3 regions of the Paenibacillus sp. NRS-1782 genome follow, and region 1 is predicted to be linked to each of the others. Evidence: predicted binding sites of a transcription regulator. Region 1 holds the regulator's gene; each other region holds the start of a gene.
What was found. Region 1 encodes Rex, which represses fermentation and respiration genes when NADH is low (regulators of the CRP and FNR family bind a similar motif). Its sites were predicted from a motif close to TTGTGAAATATTTCACAA; they were not measured.

Region 1 (5,201 bases):
ACTCGTGCATACGCTGACCCGGTTGTTCAAGGACAGCAAGAACGGACAATTGCCTTCGCTGCGTCAGCAGTTGGCAAAGTCGGGGCATGAGAAATCGACCGATTGGGCTTCTACCATTGACCAACTGTATCCGCTCGTGCTGGAGGTCAAGGAGACTTGGGATCTGCTGAGCGACAAGCTGTTTGGCATGCTGCCGGAGCGAAGTGATGCGACACCGGGCGAAACAGGGCAGTTTTCTTCCCGTCTCAAGCCGTCGGCCAAGCCTGCCAAGTGGGATCAGGCTGCTGCGCTGGAAAATCAGCTTTATGTAACGATGAGCGAAATTTTGCGCAGGGGCGACAAGCTGATGCTCGATGTGAAGGAAGAACATGACGATTATGCGGCTGACAGCCTCATTACAGATATTACGGGGCTGCTTAAGGATTTGGCAGGCATTAGGGAAAGCTTGCGCTTTTTCATGCGGATGGATGATGAGACGACCGTATATTGGCTCGAAGCGAGCGGACAGTTCCGCAGCAAGTCGCTACAATTTTATGCGGTGCCCGTCGATGTGAGCCGCCAGCTGAAAGAAATGTTTTTTGACAAGAAAAGGAGCATTATTCTGACGTCTGCTACCTTGTCGGTGGATAAGTCGTTTCAGTACATGACCGATCAGCTCGGCTTGCAGGAGGCCGCAGATCAAGGGCGGCTGATGACTACGCAGCTCCCGTCACCCTTTAACTACAGGGATCAGGTGTTGCTAGTCATTCCAAGGGATTTCCCGAGCGTGAAGGGCAGTGTAGGAGATGAGCATTTTGTAGATATGCTCGTCAGCTCGCTAGGTGCGACTGCCCAAGCGACGCGGGGGAGAATGCTCGTTCTCTTTACCTCCTATCGCATGCTCCGGCAGGTGTATGAGCCGCTTAAGGAGGCGTTAGCATCCAGTGACATCACCGTGCTGGGGCAGGGCGTGGACAGTGGGAGTCGCAGCAAGCTGACCCGACGTTTTCAGGAAGCTAAAGCTTCTGTGTTGCTGGGAACCAGCAGCTTTTGGGAAGGCGTCGATATTCCGGGCAAGGCGCTGACGTGTCTGGCTATCGTCCGCTTGCCGTTCCAACCGCCCAATCACCCGCTGCTGGAGGCTAAAAGTGAGCTGCTCCAGCAGCAGAAGAAAAATCCTTTTATGAAGCTGTCTGTTCCACAGGCTGTCATTCGCTTCAAACAGGGATTTGGACGTTTGGTACGTACCGCGAGCGACCACGGGGTTGTTATCGTTTATGATACGCGTGTGATCGAATCCTATTACGGGAAGCACTTTTTGTACTCGTTACCGGGACCAAAAATGGAGCATATGCCGACGGAGCAAATGGTGCCCCGTATCGCCGAGTGGCTCCAATCCGCCCCGGAGACAGAGGTATAACGGACGGACATCTATATATATCCGTTACAATTAGGGGGAGCATGTATGAAATCAGATAAAATTTCAGAGGCTGTCGTACGGAGGTTACCCGTATATTTACGTTATCTGAATGCACTGCACAAACGGGAGGTGGCTACGGTCTCTTCCCAGGAGTTAGGACAAAGACTGGATTTGAATCCGGCTCAAATTCGTAAGGATCTAGCGTATTTTGGAGATTTTGGCCGTAAGGGTATCGGCTATGATGTTACTTATCTTATCGAGAAAATACGCCATATCCTGAAAATCGATCAGCAAATTAACGTGGTATTGGTCGGAGCAGGTAATCTGGGGCAAGCCCTTTCGAATTATAATGCTTATTTAAAAGACAATATGAAAATTGTAGCAGTATTTGATGCTGTGCCAGATAAGGTCGGAACCAAGATCAATACGCTGGTCGTACAGCCAATGGATGAACTGGAAGCGACCGTGAAGGAACAAAACATTCGGATCGGGATTATTACCGTACCGGATTTTGAAGCTCAGAACGTGGCTGACAGGCTCATAAATAGCGGGATTGGAGCGATTTTGAACTTTGCCCCGACCACTCTCAAAGCACCAGCAAATATTCGAATACATGTCACAGATTTTACAACAGATTTGTTAAGCCTCGCTTATTATTTGGAAGACGGAAAGGAAGATATGCAACATGATGGAAAATAAATGGATGATTAAGAACGGCTCTTTTGCCGTGAACAGACCGGAAGCGGGGGTAATCCACGGCTATATGATCGTGGAGGACAGCCGCATTACCTATATTGGCGAGACTTTGCCAGCGGGTGAGGAAGAGACGGAAGCAATTGATGGTAACGGGCTGCTGTTTTTACCTGGCCTGATTAATACACATGGTCATGCGGCGATGTCTCTGCTGCGCGGGCATGGGGACGATCTGGCTCTTCAAGTATGGCTTCAGGAAAAAATGTGGCCGATGGAAGCCAAGTTTACGTCTACGGATGTGTACTGGGGTACGTCCTTGTCCGTGCTGGAAATGCTGAAAGGTGGTACAACCACCTTTTTGGACATGTATGATCATATGGACGAGGTGGCTCGTGTAGCTGAAGAGTCCGGCATTCGTGCCAGTCTGATGCGTGGAACGATTGGATTATGTTCGGAGGAAGAGCAGCGGATCAAGCTGGCTGAGGCTGTGAATTTTGCGCGTAATTGGCATGGAAAAGCAGACGGTCGCATTACGACTATGATGTCTCCGCATGCGCCGTATACGTGTCCGCCTGCGTTTATCGAAAAATTCGTGCAGGCTGCGCATGAGTTGGACTTACCGTTGCATACGCATATGTCCGAAACGATTGCCGAAGTAGAGCAAAACGTACGCGACTACGGCTTGCGCCCGGTTGCGCATTTGGATAAGCTCGGCTTTTTCTCCCGTCCATCGCTTGTTGCCCATGCTGTTCATTTGAATGACGAAGAAATAGCTTTGTTGGCTGAACGTGGTGTAGCGGTTTCGCATAATCCGGGCAGCAACTTGAAGCTGGCGAGCGGTGTGGCAAGAGTGCCTGATCTGCTCCGTGCAGGCGTTACTGTCTCTCTCGGAACAGACGGTCCCGCCAGTAACAATAACCTGGATATGTTCGAGGAAATGCGTCTGGCTGCACTCATTCACAAGGGAGTATCTGGCGACCCAACCGCAGTTCCTGCGGGTGAGGCGTTGCGTCTAGCAACGGAGTACGGAGCGAAGTCGATTGGCTTGAATGAGGTAGGGGCGCTGGCAGCAGGCAACAAGGCTGACTTTATCGCGCTTGATCTCAATCAGGCTCATTTCTTGCCGCGTACGGATCTCATTTCCCATGCGGTATACTCTGCAAGCGCCAAAGACGTAGCCCATGTATGGGTTAACGGTCGTCAGGTTGTGAAAAACGGTGAGTGCCTGACTATGGATGAGGAACGTATCAAGCATGAGGCACAAGCCGCCTTTGAAGGGCTGCTGTCGCGCTAATTCAGGTGTCACATCCCCTTAGAGAGGAAGCACAGGTTTGAAAAATAAGAAAAAATGGATAGTGGTCGCCATTCTGGCCGTCATACTGATCCTGGTCAGCATTTTCTGGTATTATTCCTATGTTACTCAAGACCAGGTGACTGAGAGAAATGCCGCTATCGTAAAGGCCAAACAATCGGGTGGTCTGGTTACCACGACTCAGACGTGGAAGTCGGTGTGGGATCAGGTATACTGGGTAGTTCAAGGGAAAAATGCTCAGAATGAAAATATTATGGTGTGGGTCCCTTTTCAAAAAGTGGAGGGTCAACCTAATGTGCCTGTCGCAGATAATAGCAGTGTTCATACCGAGCTACTGAAAAACGGAGTCGACGAGCAAAAAATGACAGCCATGATCCAGCAACAGCTTCCAGGTATAGATATTGTAAGACTTGAGCCGAGTGTGTTTAACGGTCAATATGTGTGGCAGTTGTTTTACGATGACGGCAGTCATCATTACTATACCTTTTATCGCTTCTCGGATGGGGGAGCGATGGGGATAAAGTATATTTTGCCTAATTATTAGAGTGCTGTGGGGAGTGGCTGATGGTGGTTTGGGAGTGCTAGGAGCGCTGCGTAGTCCATTTGATCTTACGATCGCTGTTGCTTCTTCAGATTCAATGGCTCATTCCGCTGGCTGACCGCCATGATGCCACTCCAAGCACCACTCTTTTCATTAGAGCTGGTGTAAGAAGGCACGGACGCCGCTGCGTTTATCTCCGTTTTGGGTTTTACACGCTAAAAAGACGTAAATACGATGGAATTTCGTATTTACGTCTTTTTAGCTAACACCCCTCGCGAAGCTTGGCTGCAAGCCAGCGAAGCATCTTTGCCTACCTACCCAACTGCCCTCCTAGGGCAAAATTCATCTTTATGACTGTGCAGCAGCGGAGTGGAGTGGAGGATTTGAATCTGGAGAAGCGATAGCGTTCGCCTTTGTCATGGGATTCTAACCGTTAAATGTTTTATATAATCAAAAGAATCCCATGGCAACAGCGATCGTAAGATCAAATCATTCACGGAGCGTCTCACCATAACCAAGGATTTTGCCTACCCCCAACTCCCCCACACATTGCCTTCGATATTAGATATACGTTATGATATACTATAATTTATAAGTGATAGACAAAAATGATAGAAAAAGACCTGCTGATCACTATAGATCATGCAGTCTGGTTTATGTGTTGACATTCGTCCCGTGTCTTCTGTGTTTTACATTTTGAGAGGAGGATGTTATTTGAAATTACGTGCAGTTCCTATCGTTGTTGCGGCGGTTCTGGCAGCATCGCTGTTGTTCGGAGGGTGGTTCATTTACCGTCAGGTTACAATGCAGAGTCCTCTGGAAAAACTGGTTTCCCAATATCCCGGCGTCACAAGCGCTCAAATAGATATTAAACCGGATCAGGTTGTTTTGAATCTGGATCTCAAACCGCAGGCAGATGTCGCCGGATTAGTCAATGTATTTAAGCAAAAAGGACAGTCCATCATTGGCAGCCGTACAGTTAAGCTGGAAATTGCGGATCATTCCAATCCAGCGTTGAACCAGTGGTGGTCTGAGGCCATGTTTCCGGTAGCTGAAGCGATGGAGAATAAAAAATACACTCAAATTTCATCTACCGTTGAGCAGATGAAAAAGAAAAAAACCGGTATCGAGGCCGATACCGATATGGATTCAAACAACGTCTATATCCGACTCAGCGAAGGCAAAGCGACCAAGTTTATCGTTTTGCCACGTCAATCTCAGCAAATGGGGGTATGGCCTAATGCCTAGATGGATCA
Region 2 (5,201 bases), 160 kb from region 1:
CTTTGTTACATTGTACCGTGGAAGGTACGGTTAATAACATCCAGCTGTTGTTCACGAGTCAGCTTGATAAAGTTAACGGCATAACCCGACACACGAATTGTAAGCTGTGGATAGTTTTCTGGGTGATCCATCGCATCCAGCAATTGTTCACGAGCAAACACGTTGACGTTCAGATGATGCGCATGGCTTCCAAAGTAGCCGTCCATCATGGAAACGAGATTCGTTTTGCGTGTTTCTTCTTCTTTACCCAGTGCTTTAGGCACGATGGAGAAGGTATTCGAGATACCATCCAGACTGTGCTCGTAAGGCAATTTAGCTACGGAGCTAAGGGAAGCCAAGGCACCTTTTTTGTCGCGACCGTGCATTGGGTTCGCACCCGGTGCAAACGGTTCGCCAGCTTTACGTCCATCCGGTGTTGTACCTGTCTTCTTACCGTACACCACGTTGGAAGTAATGGTCAATACAGATTGAGTAGGAATCGCATTCCGGTAAGCTTTGTGCTTGCGGATCATGCCCATGAAGGACTCTACCAGTTCTACTGCGATGTTATCAACACGATCATCGTTATTACCGTAACAAGGGTATTCCCCTTCAATTTCAAAGTCAATGGCGATGCCTTTTTCGTTACGGATCGGTTTCACCTTCGTATGTTTAATAGCGCTCAGGGAATCGGCTGCAACGGACAGACCAGCAATACCACAAGCCATCGTACGGACAATATCACGGTCATGCAGCGCCATTTCAATCCGTTCGTAGCTGTACTTGTCATGCATGAAGTGAATAACGTTCAAAGTGTTCATGTACAGTTTTGCCAACCATTCCATCATGGGCTTGAAGCGGCTCAGCACTTCCTCGTAATCCAGCACTTCACCTGTAATTGCAGGATATTCAGGACCCACTTGAGCACCTGATTTTTCATCCACACCGCCGTTAATTGCATATAGCAGAGCTTTAGCCAAGTTGGCACGGGCACCAAAGAATTGCATTTGTTTACCAATTTTCATTGCCGACACACAACAAGCAATACCATAATCATCGCCATAAATCGGACGCATCAAATCATCATTTTCATACTGAATGGAGCTGGTTTCAATGGATACTTTGGCACAATATTTTTTGAAGCCTTCAGGCAATTTTTCTGACCATAGTACAGTCAGGTTTGGTTCCGGTGCAGGACCCAGATTGTACAGGGTGTGCAAGAAACGGAAGCTGTTTTTAGTAACCCGGGTTTCTCCAGTAATGGACATTCCGCCAATGGATTCAGTTACCCATGTTGGGTCTCCGCTGAACAGTTCGTTATAATCAGGTGTGCGCAGGAATTTAACAATACGCAGTTTCATAACGAAATGATCGACCAATTCTTGTGCTTGCTCTTCTGTCATTGCCCCTTCTTCCAGATCCCGTTGAGTATAGATATCAAGGAAGGAAGATACACGTCCCAAGGACATTGCTGCACCATTTTGTTCTTTGATCGCTGCCAGATAGCCAAAATACACCCATTGGAAAGCTTCTTTCGCGTTGTTAGCAGGCTTTGAGATGTCAAAACCATGCTCAGCAGCCATTTGTTTCAGCTCGTTCAAAGCGCGAATTTGCTCGGAAATTTCTTCACGCAGACGAATTACATCTTCTTCCATGGAGTCCACTTCAAGGCTTTTCAGTTGAGCCTTTTTGTCTTTAATCAGGAAGTCTGCGCCGTACAGTGCTACACGACGGTAATCACCGATAATGCGACCACGACCATATGCATCTGGCAAACCAGTGATAATACCCGCTTTACGAGCTGCTCTCATATCATCGGTATAAGCGTCGAATACACCCTGATTATGCGTTTTGCGAATATGAGTGAAGATATCAACAATGCTTTGCGGTACTTCAAAGCCATAGGCTTTGCAAGCGTCGATCATCATCCGAATTCCACCAAACGGCTGCAAAGAGCGTTTGAATGGAGCGTCTGTTTGTACACCGACAACTTGTTCTTTATCCCGGTCTAGATAGCCCGGCTTATGTGAAATAATGGTGGATGGCGTATTCACGTCTACATCAAGCACGCCGCCGTTTGCCAACTCTTTTTTGGTAAGATCGGATACAATATCCCACAGTGCAGTTGTGTTGGCGGTAGGGCCAACTAGAAATTCTTCGTTACCGACATAAGGTAAGATGTTGGTTTCAATAAAATCGTTGACGTTGACTTCTTTAGTCCATTTACCTTTTTTGAAACCTCTCCAGCCAGATTGTTGCTCTTGTAATTCTCTCTCAATCACCGACATGTAAATCCCTCCAAATTGTTTGGTCTTCCGGACTTGTGATTTTTTTCACATTAAAATTGTGTCTCGAGCCCGGCCTTTTCACCGATGCCTTACGCTCAGTGTCGGGACCTTTCTTACACCCTTATTGTAGAATAATGATAGAGTGTAGTATGTGACAAAAATCACAATATAGGTGACATTTATCACTTTATTTTCTTTAGCTTCACGCCCGTACTTTTATCCTTGCCGTTCACCTCCCTTCCCAAACCAACAGGCCCTCTATTATAGAGAGCCTGCGTTGGTATTAACGGGAAAATGCTTAGTCACAAGCCTCTTCGTACCTATATATTATTGGTCAAAACGTCCGTAGAAGGCATTGCGGTATACATCAGCCAATTCGGTAACCAGCGGCAGCTTCGGATTCGCAGTTGTACATTGATCCTCAAAAGCACGGTCAGCCAGATAATCTACACGCGATTCAAAATCCTTCGCATCGAAGCCGATTTGCTGGAACGATTCCTCGATACCGAGTGTTTTGTTCAGTTTGCGGATCGCTTCGATCAGACTGTTAACCCCTTCTTCCGTTGTACGGGCAGGCAGTCCCAGTATGCGTGCAATTTCTGCATAACGCTCATCCGCAACAAAGTGCGAATATTTAGGGAACGAAGCAAACTTCGTCGGTTTTTTCGCATTATAACGAATGACGTGTGGTAACAAAATGGCATTCGTGCGACCATGCGCTGTATGGTATTGTCCGCCCCATTTGTGCGCAAGACTGTGGTTAATACCCAGGAATGCATTGGCAAACGCCATTCCTGCCAGCGTGGAAGCATTATGCATTTTTTCACGAGCCAGTTTGTCGCCACTCAGAGCCGATTGCTCCAGATATTGGAATACCAGCTGAATGGCTTTAATTGCCAGACCATCTGTGTAGTCACTAGCCATTACAGACACGTAGGCCTCGATGGCATGTGTCAGTACGTCCATACCTGTATCCGCTACAGCTGTTTTAGGCAGCGAGTATACAAACTCAGGGTCAATAATGGCCACATCAGGAGTCAGCTCATAGTCAGCCAGCGGATACTTCGTGTTGCCCTGATTTTTGTCTGTAATAACTGCGAACGACGTAACTTCCGAACCTGTACCCGAGGTTGTAGGAATGGCTACAAATTGTGCTTTCTGACCAAGACGCGGGTACTTGTAGATCCGTTTGCGGATATCCATGAATTTTTGTTTCAAGTTGTTGAAATCAGTATCTGGGTATTCATAGAACATCCACATGCCTTTAGCCGCATCCATCGGCGAACCGCCGCCCAATGCAATAATACAATCCGGTTGGAAACGTCTCATCATTTCAGTACCACGTTCTACCGTAACTGTCGATGGATCTGGCTCTACTTCCGAGAACACTTCGATAGCTACTGGTGTTTGGCGTTGGTGTAAATAATGGATGACACGATCCACATATCCGAGTTTCACCATCATAGGGTCTGTGATAATGGCTACACGTGTGATATCAGGCATTTTAGCAAGATATTGAGTCGAATTTTTTTCAAAATAAATTTTGGAAGGTACTTTGAACCATTGCATATTCACCGTACGTTTCGCCACCCTTTTCACATTAATCAAGTTGACTGCCGATACGTTCGACGAAGTCGAGTTACGTCCGTACGAACCACAACCGAGTGTCAGCGATGGAAGGTTGGTGTTGTAGATGTCACCGATCGCACCATGTGTGGAAGGTGCATTTACAATAATACGGCCTGTTTGCAAACGATTTGCGAACCGAGCGATAACGTCCTCATCGTTCGAATGAATAGCGGACGAGTGGCCCATGCCCCCGAATTCCACGACTTCAGCCGCGCGTTGAATACCTTGTTCCGCATTTTTCACTTTATAGCAAGCCAACACAGGACTCAATTTTTCCGCAGACAATGGGAATTTTGTTCCTACCCCTTCAATCTCAGCGACCAAAATTTTAGTTCCTGCTGGTACTGTGATACCACTCATTTCAGCAATTTTTACAGCAGACTGCCCGACGATAGCTGGGTTCACTGCACATTTCTCGACATTCATAGCTCCTTGAGTGAGCTTAGCTGCTTCTTCTTTATTTACAAAGTAGCAACCGTTAGCGATCATCAATTTTTTGACTTGTTCGAAGATTGGCTCTTCGATAATAACCGCTTGCTCGGAAGCACAGATCATACCGTTATCAAAAGATTTGGAGAGGATGAGATCGGTCACAGCTTGCTTAATGTCCGCTGTCTTTTCAATGAAGCAAGGCACGTTACCAGGACCTACGCCCAGAGCAGGTTTACCGCAGCTATATGCCGCCTTAACCATGCCTGATCCACCAGTTGCCAGAATCAGCGCCACATCCGGGTGATTCATGAGTGAATTTGTCTTATCCATCGATGGAGCTTCAATCCATTGAATACAATCGGCTGGAGCACCATGTTTGACGGCTGCTTCAAGCAAGACGCGAGCTGCTTCCGCACTACACGATTGAGCAGATGGATGGAAACCGAAAATGATCGGATTACGTGTTTTAATAGCAATCAACGCTTTGAACATTGTAGTTGAAGTCGGATTAGTCACTGGAGTGATCCCCATAATGATGCCGACGGGTTCTGCTATTTTTTGAAAACTGTCAAAGTCATTATCTTCAATGACACCGACGGTTTTTTCATTTTTGATACTATGATAGACATATTCTGTAGCAAACATGTTTTTGGTGATTTTGTCCTCGTACACACCGCGTCCTGTTTCTTCAACAGCCAGCTTCGCCAGATGCATGTGCTTATCCATCCCTGCGAGTGCCATAGCTTGTACGATTTCGTCAATCTGCTCCTGATTCATACTCATGAAAGCCTGTTGTGCCCGGTTCCCCCGGTCAATCAGTGTTTGAATATACTGCTCAGCGCTTTGCTCTTTTTGGATTACCTCGTTTTTTAC
Region 3 (5,201 bases), on a different contig from region 1:
AAAACAGAGGAGCAAAAAGAAAAGACTGATCGGGAGTACAATCTGGTATAACCGCGCGATGGGATTAATGCCTCCAAAAACCAGATAACTTCCCACCCAGATGAATGGAATTACAATCGCCCAGATGGGTGTCCCTTCAAGCAAAAAATAAATCGTCACTTCAGCTAAAACGCGAATCTCAAAGCCGGCGATGATTAGAAAATATATAATTAATAGCAGACTTAAAAATCCTCCAGGAATGATACCCACGATTCTTCTGGAGTATTGATACACAGTGTTACCGGGAAATTGTTGGCTTAATTTCACCATAAGCAAGACCACGAATATGACAATACATCCGCCGATCAGGACAGAAAGCCATGCATCAGGAGTCTTTACCGTCTCACTAACACCTCTCGGGAGTGTCAAAATCCCTGCGCCCAATACAGTATTGGTCAGGAATACTGCCGCCTGTGTGGATGTGATCTTATCATCAGAGCGTCTGAACACAATATTTCCTCCTTCCTTCGGGTGCTACGATTTGCGCTTGCTTTGCTGAGTTTTCATCATAACGGGTCTTCGTTTCATCATCGTCAAAGGAGCACGAATAAACAGATCCTTCCAGTCGCTTAGACGTATGGGTGTGAAAGGAGTAATATACGGTACCCCAAAGCTTTTCAATTTCGTCATATGGATACAAATTAACAGGAAGAACAATACCGTTCCGAACATGCCCAGAAGGGCTGCAAAGAGCATTCCGGCGAAACGTAAGAGACGCAGGGTAATGCCCGCGCTGTATGACGGTATCGAAAACGATGAAATGGCAGTAACCGAAACAACAATCACAAGGAAAGGGCTAACAATACCCGCATTGACAGCAGCGTCGCCGATGACTAAGCCTCCCACAATGCCCATGGCAGGACCAATAGGTTTGGGCAATCGTATGCCGGCTTCCCGCAGGATTTCGATAGAGATTTCCAGAATCATAACTTCGATGACAGATGGAAAAGGGACTCCTTGACGGGTCTCGATGATGCTAACGATCAGCTTGGTTGGAATCAAACCGGGATGAAACGATATAAAAGAGATATATAAAGCAGGACCCATAAGCGCTATAAAAGCTCCGAAAAATCGCAACACGCGTAAAAGTGTCCCTGGAATCCAGCGCTCATAATAGTCCTCGGGAGATTGGAGCAGCATGCTGAAGGTCACCGGAACAATAAGTGCAAAGGGAGTACCATCCAGCAGAATCGCTATTCTTCCTTCCAACAAAGCACTCATGACACGGTCGGGGCGTTCAGTGTTGTGAGCCTGCTGGAATGGACTTAAATAATTGTCTTCAATAAGTTGCTCCACATAACCGGATTCAGGTAAAAAATCCATGTCTATTTTTGAAATTCTGTCCTTCACTTCCTGAAGAAGATCCGGATTTACAATATCCTTGATGTACGCGATAACCAGATCTTTTTTGATTCTGCTTCCAACCTGAAATTTCTTTATTTCCAGACTTTTATTTAGGCCTTGACGTCTAAGCATCGAAGTGTTTTCACTTAATACTTCCGTAAAGCCGATTCTGGGACCCCGAAGTAATGCTTCAGAGGTCGGCTCATTCACGGGTCGAACGGGGCCGTTAGGGGGCCCGACCAGCAGTGCTTCATTCAGGCCTTCCATTAATAACACGGTATAGCCCAAAAGGATTAATTCGTACAGATTCTCCATATCTGCAACTTCACTGATTTGCGTAAGTGGCATCAAGCTTTCTTTTATAAAAGACTTACTTATGCTTTCCGATTGTTCCTGTTGGCCGTCAAGCATCAATACCTGCAATACCTGCTTGTTTATAAGCCCTTCATCCTGCATACCTTCTATGAAGATTAACACGGACCGTGCATGAAATTTCTTAGCCATAAACTCACGAAAATGCACATCACTATTCTCGCCTATAGCCTCTTGGAGTGATTTCAAATCGGCATCATAATTCCCTGAAATTTTGGAGCCTGTTGCCTGCTGCTGATCAGCGTGGTCTTTATCATCCATTGGACGGTCAGCAGGTTGTTTGGAATTCGCTCCCTTACTTCCTACAAGTGAATATATTGAGCGGTTTATATAATAAATCCCTAATGGAAAAATCAACGCGAGGGCTGCCTGAAATAATGTAGCCCAGCTTGGAATATAAGGTACTATTTTAGACCACATGATGATGACCCCCAAACAATTCAATTCATGTCCCCGTAGAATAGCAGGTTGTCCATAAAGTATTCCTTGTAAAGGATTTATTTACTCATTACACTGTCTGATGACTTGCTATCTCTTCATAACACTTCCGAAGATGCAGAGAAGGAAAGGATATATACAGAAAATTTGGATGGGATAAATGGTAGGAGAAAGCAAAAAAAACCGCTTCTGGGGCATGTTGAATGGTTGTTCCATTCTTCCAGAGGACGGTTTCTTTGTCGATTAATCTATAAAATATATGATGTGGAGTGCCATAGAACTTAAGCTGTTCTGTAGAAAGGATTGCTGCGCGATTTAATTAACGGATAGGGATATCCCTTGTACTTTGACGTTTATCATGCCAATGGATAGGCCCGTATATTTCTCGATGGCTTCCCGAACATTCCTCTGTAATTCTCTGCCTACATCGTACATTCTTGTTCCGTAATGAACGACAATGCTTAAATCGACATCCAGTCCTGATTCTGTCACATGAAGTTCAATGCCATTGTGCAGGCTTTTCCCACTTAACTTGTTAGTGATTCCTTCGACGACTCCTGTTGACATCGATGAGATTCCCATTGTTGCCGTTGCTGTCTTGCCAATGATTTTAGAAATAGTATCTTTGGAAATCGCAATACTCCCCAATACGTTTTGAATTAACATGTAGATTCCTCCTCGCGTGGTTCGCCTCTTCATAATCTAGTGTGATCAGTAATCAGATGCTTTGAATCCATGGTAAAAAGTATTTACAACCAGTGCCGCCGCAGAATTTTTCGCAATATTGCCGTTCCTTACTTGTTGCCATGTTAGAAATAGTAACGAGTAGAGGACATTCATGATCCAATCTTTATCGATATGCAGGTGAAAATAACCTTTTTGTTGCAATATTTCAATCACATGCAGGATGGGTTCCCTTAGCTTCTGATCCGCTTCTTCAATATCCTTGTTGAAGTTGACGGATGCATCATGAGCAAGAAAATAAATTTTGTCTCCTAACGGAATAAGTGCCTCAATCAACTCTGGAATGTAATTTTCATAGTTTTCCTCGTCCAAGGAAATCCCTTTCATGGTTTCACTTACGACTTCGATGGCCCGAAATCCCAGATAAATCATCAGTTGCTCTCTGCTTTCAACATATCGATGCAATGTGGCAATACCAATTCCTGCATAATCAGCAATCTCATTCATGGAGGCGTTTGGCTTGTCAATAAGTAGCATGGTAGCTACATCCAAAAGGCTGTTAAGCCTCACTTGCTTGATCGTTGTCATGTCTTTCTTCATGGGAACTCCTTATTTATTTGATATCATATATTATTAATTGATAGTTTTTTGTATCATTTAATTGAATTTTAAATCAAATACTGAGAAGAGTCAAATAGGAGCATCCACTTTTCAAAAATCATCATAATAACTCAATTTCAGTTTCTTACCTGAATCCCTTGAATTTGAATAGGGAAATCCCTAAACATTTATAATTTGAACTATATTGTGACTGTGATCACATATAGCTCAATCTGCTGTATTTAGAATAGTAGCATAAGCAATATTCATAAGAACGTAGGAAATCTTGTCGAATGAATGGAGGACCGGTACATGACAAACGGTAAACAAAAGCTTGTTGTGATTGGAAACGGTATGGCCGGCATCAATACGGTCGAGCAAATTTTAAAATTAACGGATAAGTATGAAATTACGGTCCTGGGAAATGAGCCGCATCCGAACTATAACAGGATCATGCTCTCTTATGTACTGGAAGGTAGTAAGACGATTGATGATATCATACTGAACGATTTGCAATGGTACGAGGACCAAGGTATTACTTTATATACTGGGAAAACGGTGCGAAGCATCGACGGAGAAAGAAAGAGGATTTACACGGAGGACGGACTTGAAATGGATTACGATGTAGCTTTGGTGACTACTGGCTCTCAATCGTTTATCTTGCCTATTCCGGGAAAAGAATTACCAGGCGTCATCGGTTTTCGAGATATCGCCGATTGCTCGGCAATGCTTGAGGCGGCGAAAACCTATAAAAAGGCAGCAGTCATTGGTGGAGGGCTGTTGGGACTGGAAGCGGCTAAAGGCTTGGTCAATCTCGGCATGGACGTAACGGTCGTTCATTTGATGGAGGATCTGATGGAGCGTCAGCTGGACCCGGAAGCTTCTACGATGCTGAGGGCAGAACTAGAACGTCAGGGGATCAAGTTTGCTATGCAAATGCAAACTGCAGAGGTGTACGGTCAAGATCGGGTACAGGGACTGCGGTTTTCGGACGGAAGCGAACTGGAAGCGGATTTGGTCGTTATGGCCGTCGGGATCAAGCCAAATATTCAGGTGGCTGTGCAAAGTGGCATGGAAACGAACCGTGGAATTGTGGTCGATGATATGATGAGGACCTCCATGCCGGATGTATATGCAGTAGGGGAGTGTGTTGAACACCGAGGGATCTGTTACGGTCTGGTTGCTCCGCTGTTTGAACAGGGAAGTGTAATTGCCAAACATTTGGCAGGTGCGGATACCGAGGGCTATATGGGATCGGTGGTTTCTACCAAGCTCAAAATTTCAGGAGTGGACGTTTTCTCGGCTGGTGAATTCATAACTGCTTCTGAGCATACGGTGATTGTAGCCAAGGATGAGTGGAAGCGCACTTACAAAAAAGTGTTGCTTCGGGAAAATAGGATTGTTGGAGCCGTACTGTTCGGAGATGTGAGCGAATCTGCTAGTCTTCAGAAGTATGTGCGGCAGCAAACGTTGATGACAGATGAGATATATGGACAGCTCATGGGTACCGGATGCAGTAAAGACGGGGCTAAAACCTTATCCGCTGAAACGATGGCTGATGATGAAATTGTCTGCGGCTGCAACGGTGTGACCAAAAAGGCAATTGTTGATGCGATCCATGAAAATGGATTGACCACAGTCGACGAAATTAAGGCATGTACCGGGGCAACGCGGTCCTGCGGAGGGTGCAAGCCGGTCGTTGAACAAATTCTCCAGTATGTTCT

Region 2: a site for Rex is predicted at 2,301-2,318, ahead of pflB (formate C-acetyltransferase). Genes of this name have one in related genera too.
Region 3: a site for Rex is predicted at 3,683-3,700, ahead of nirB (nitrite reductase large subunit NirB). Genes of this name have one in related genera too.

Annotation. Positions count from the first base shown of each region.
Region 1 is NZ_JBITPH010000051.1:57,373-62,573, reverse strand. It holds gene dinG (ATP-dependent DNA helicase DinG) at 1-1,399, shown strand, start outside; gene ACIFQM_RS19845 (redox-sensing transcriptional repressor Rex) at 1,445-2,098, shown strand; gene ACIFQM_RS19840 (amidohydrolase) at 2,085-3,386, shown strand; gene ACIFQM_RS19835 (DUF5590 domain-containing protein) at 3,424-3,948, shown strand; gene ACIFQM_RS19830 (hypothetical protein) at 4,660-5,193, shown strand; gene ACIFQM_RS19825 (AAA family ATPase) at 5,186-5,201, shown strand, end outside.
Region 2 is NZ_JBITPH010000051.1:219,014-224,214, forward strand. It holds gene pflB (formate C-acetyltransferase) at 6-2,267, opposite strand; gene adhE (bifunctional acetaldehyde-CoA/alcohol dehydrogenase) at 2,595-5,201, opposite strand, start outside.
Region 3 is NZ_JBITPH010000019.1:47,578-52,778, forward strand. It holds gene ACIFQM_RS08415 (GerAB/ArcD/ProY family transporter) at 1-489, opposite strand, end outside; gene ACIFQM_RS08420 (spore germination protein) at 514-2,175, opposite strand; gene ACIFQM_RS08425 (Asp23/Gls24 family envelope stress response protein) at 2,509-2,859, opposite strand; gene ACIFQM_RS08430 (TetR/AcrR family transcriptional regulator) at 2,905-3,477, opposite strand; gene nirB (nitrite reductase large subunit NirB) at 3,790-5,201, shown strand, end outside.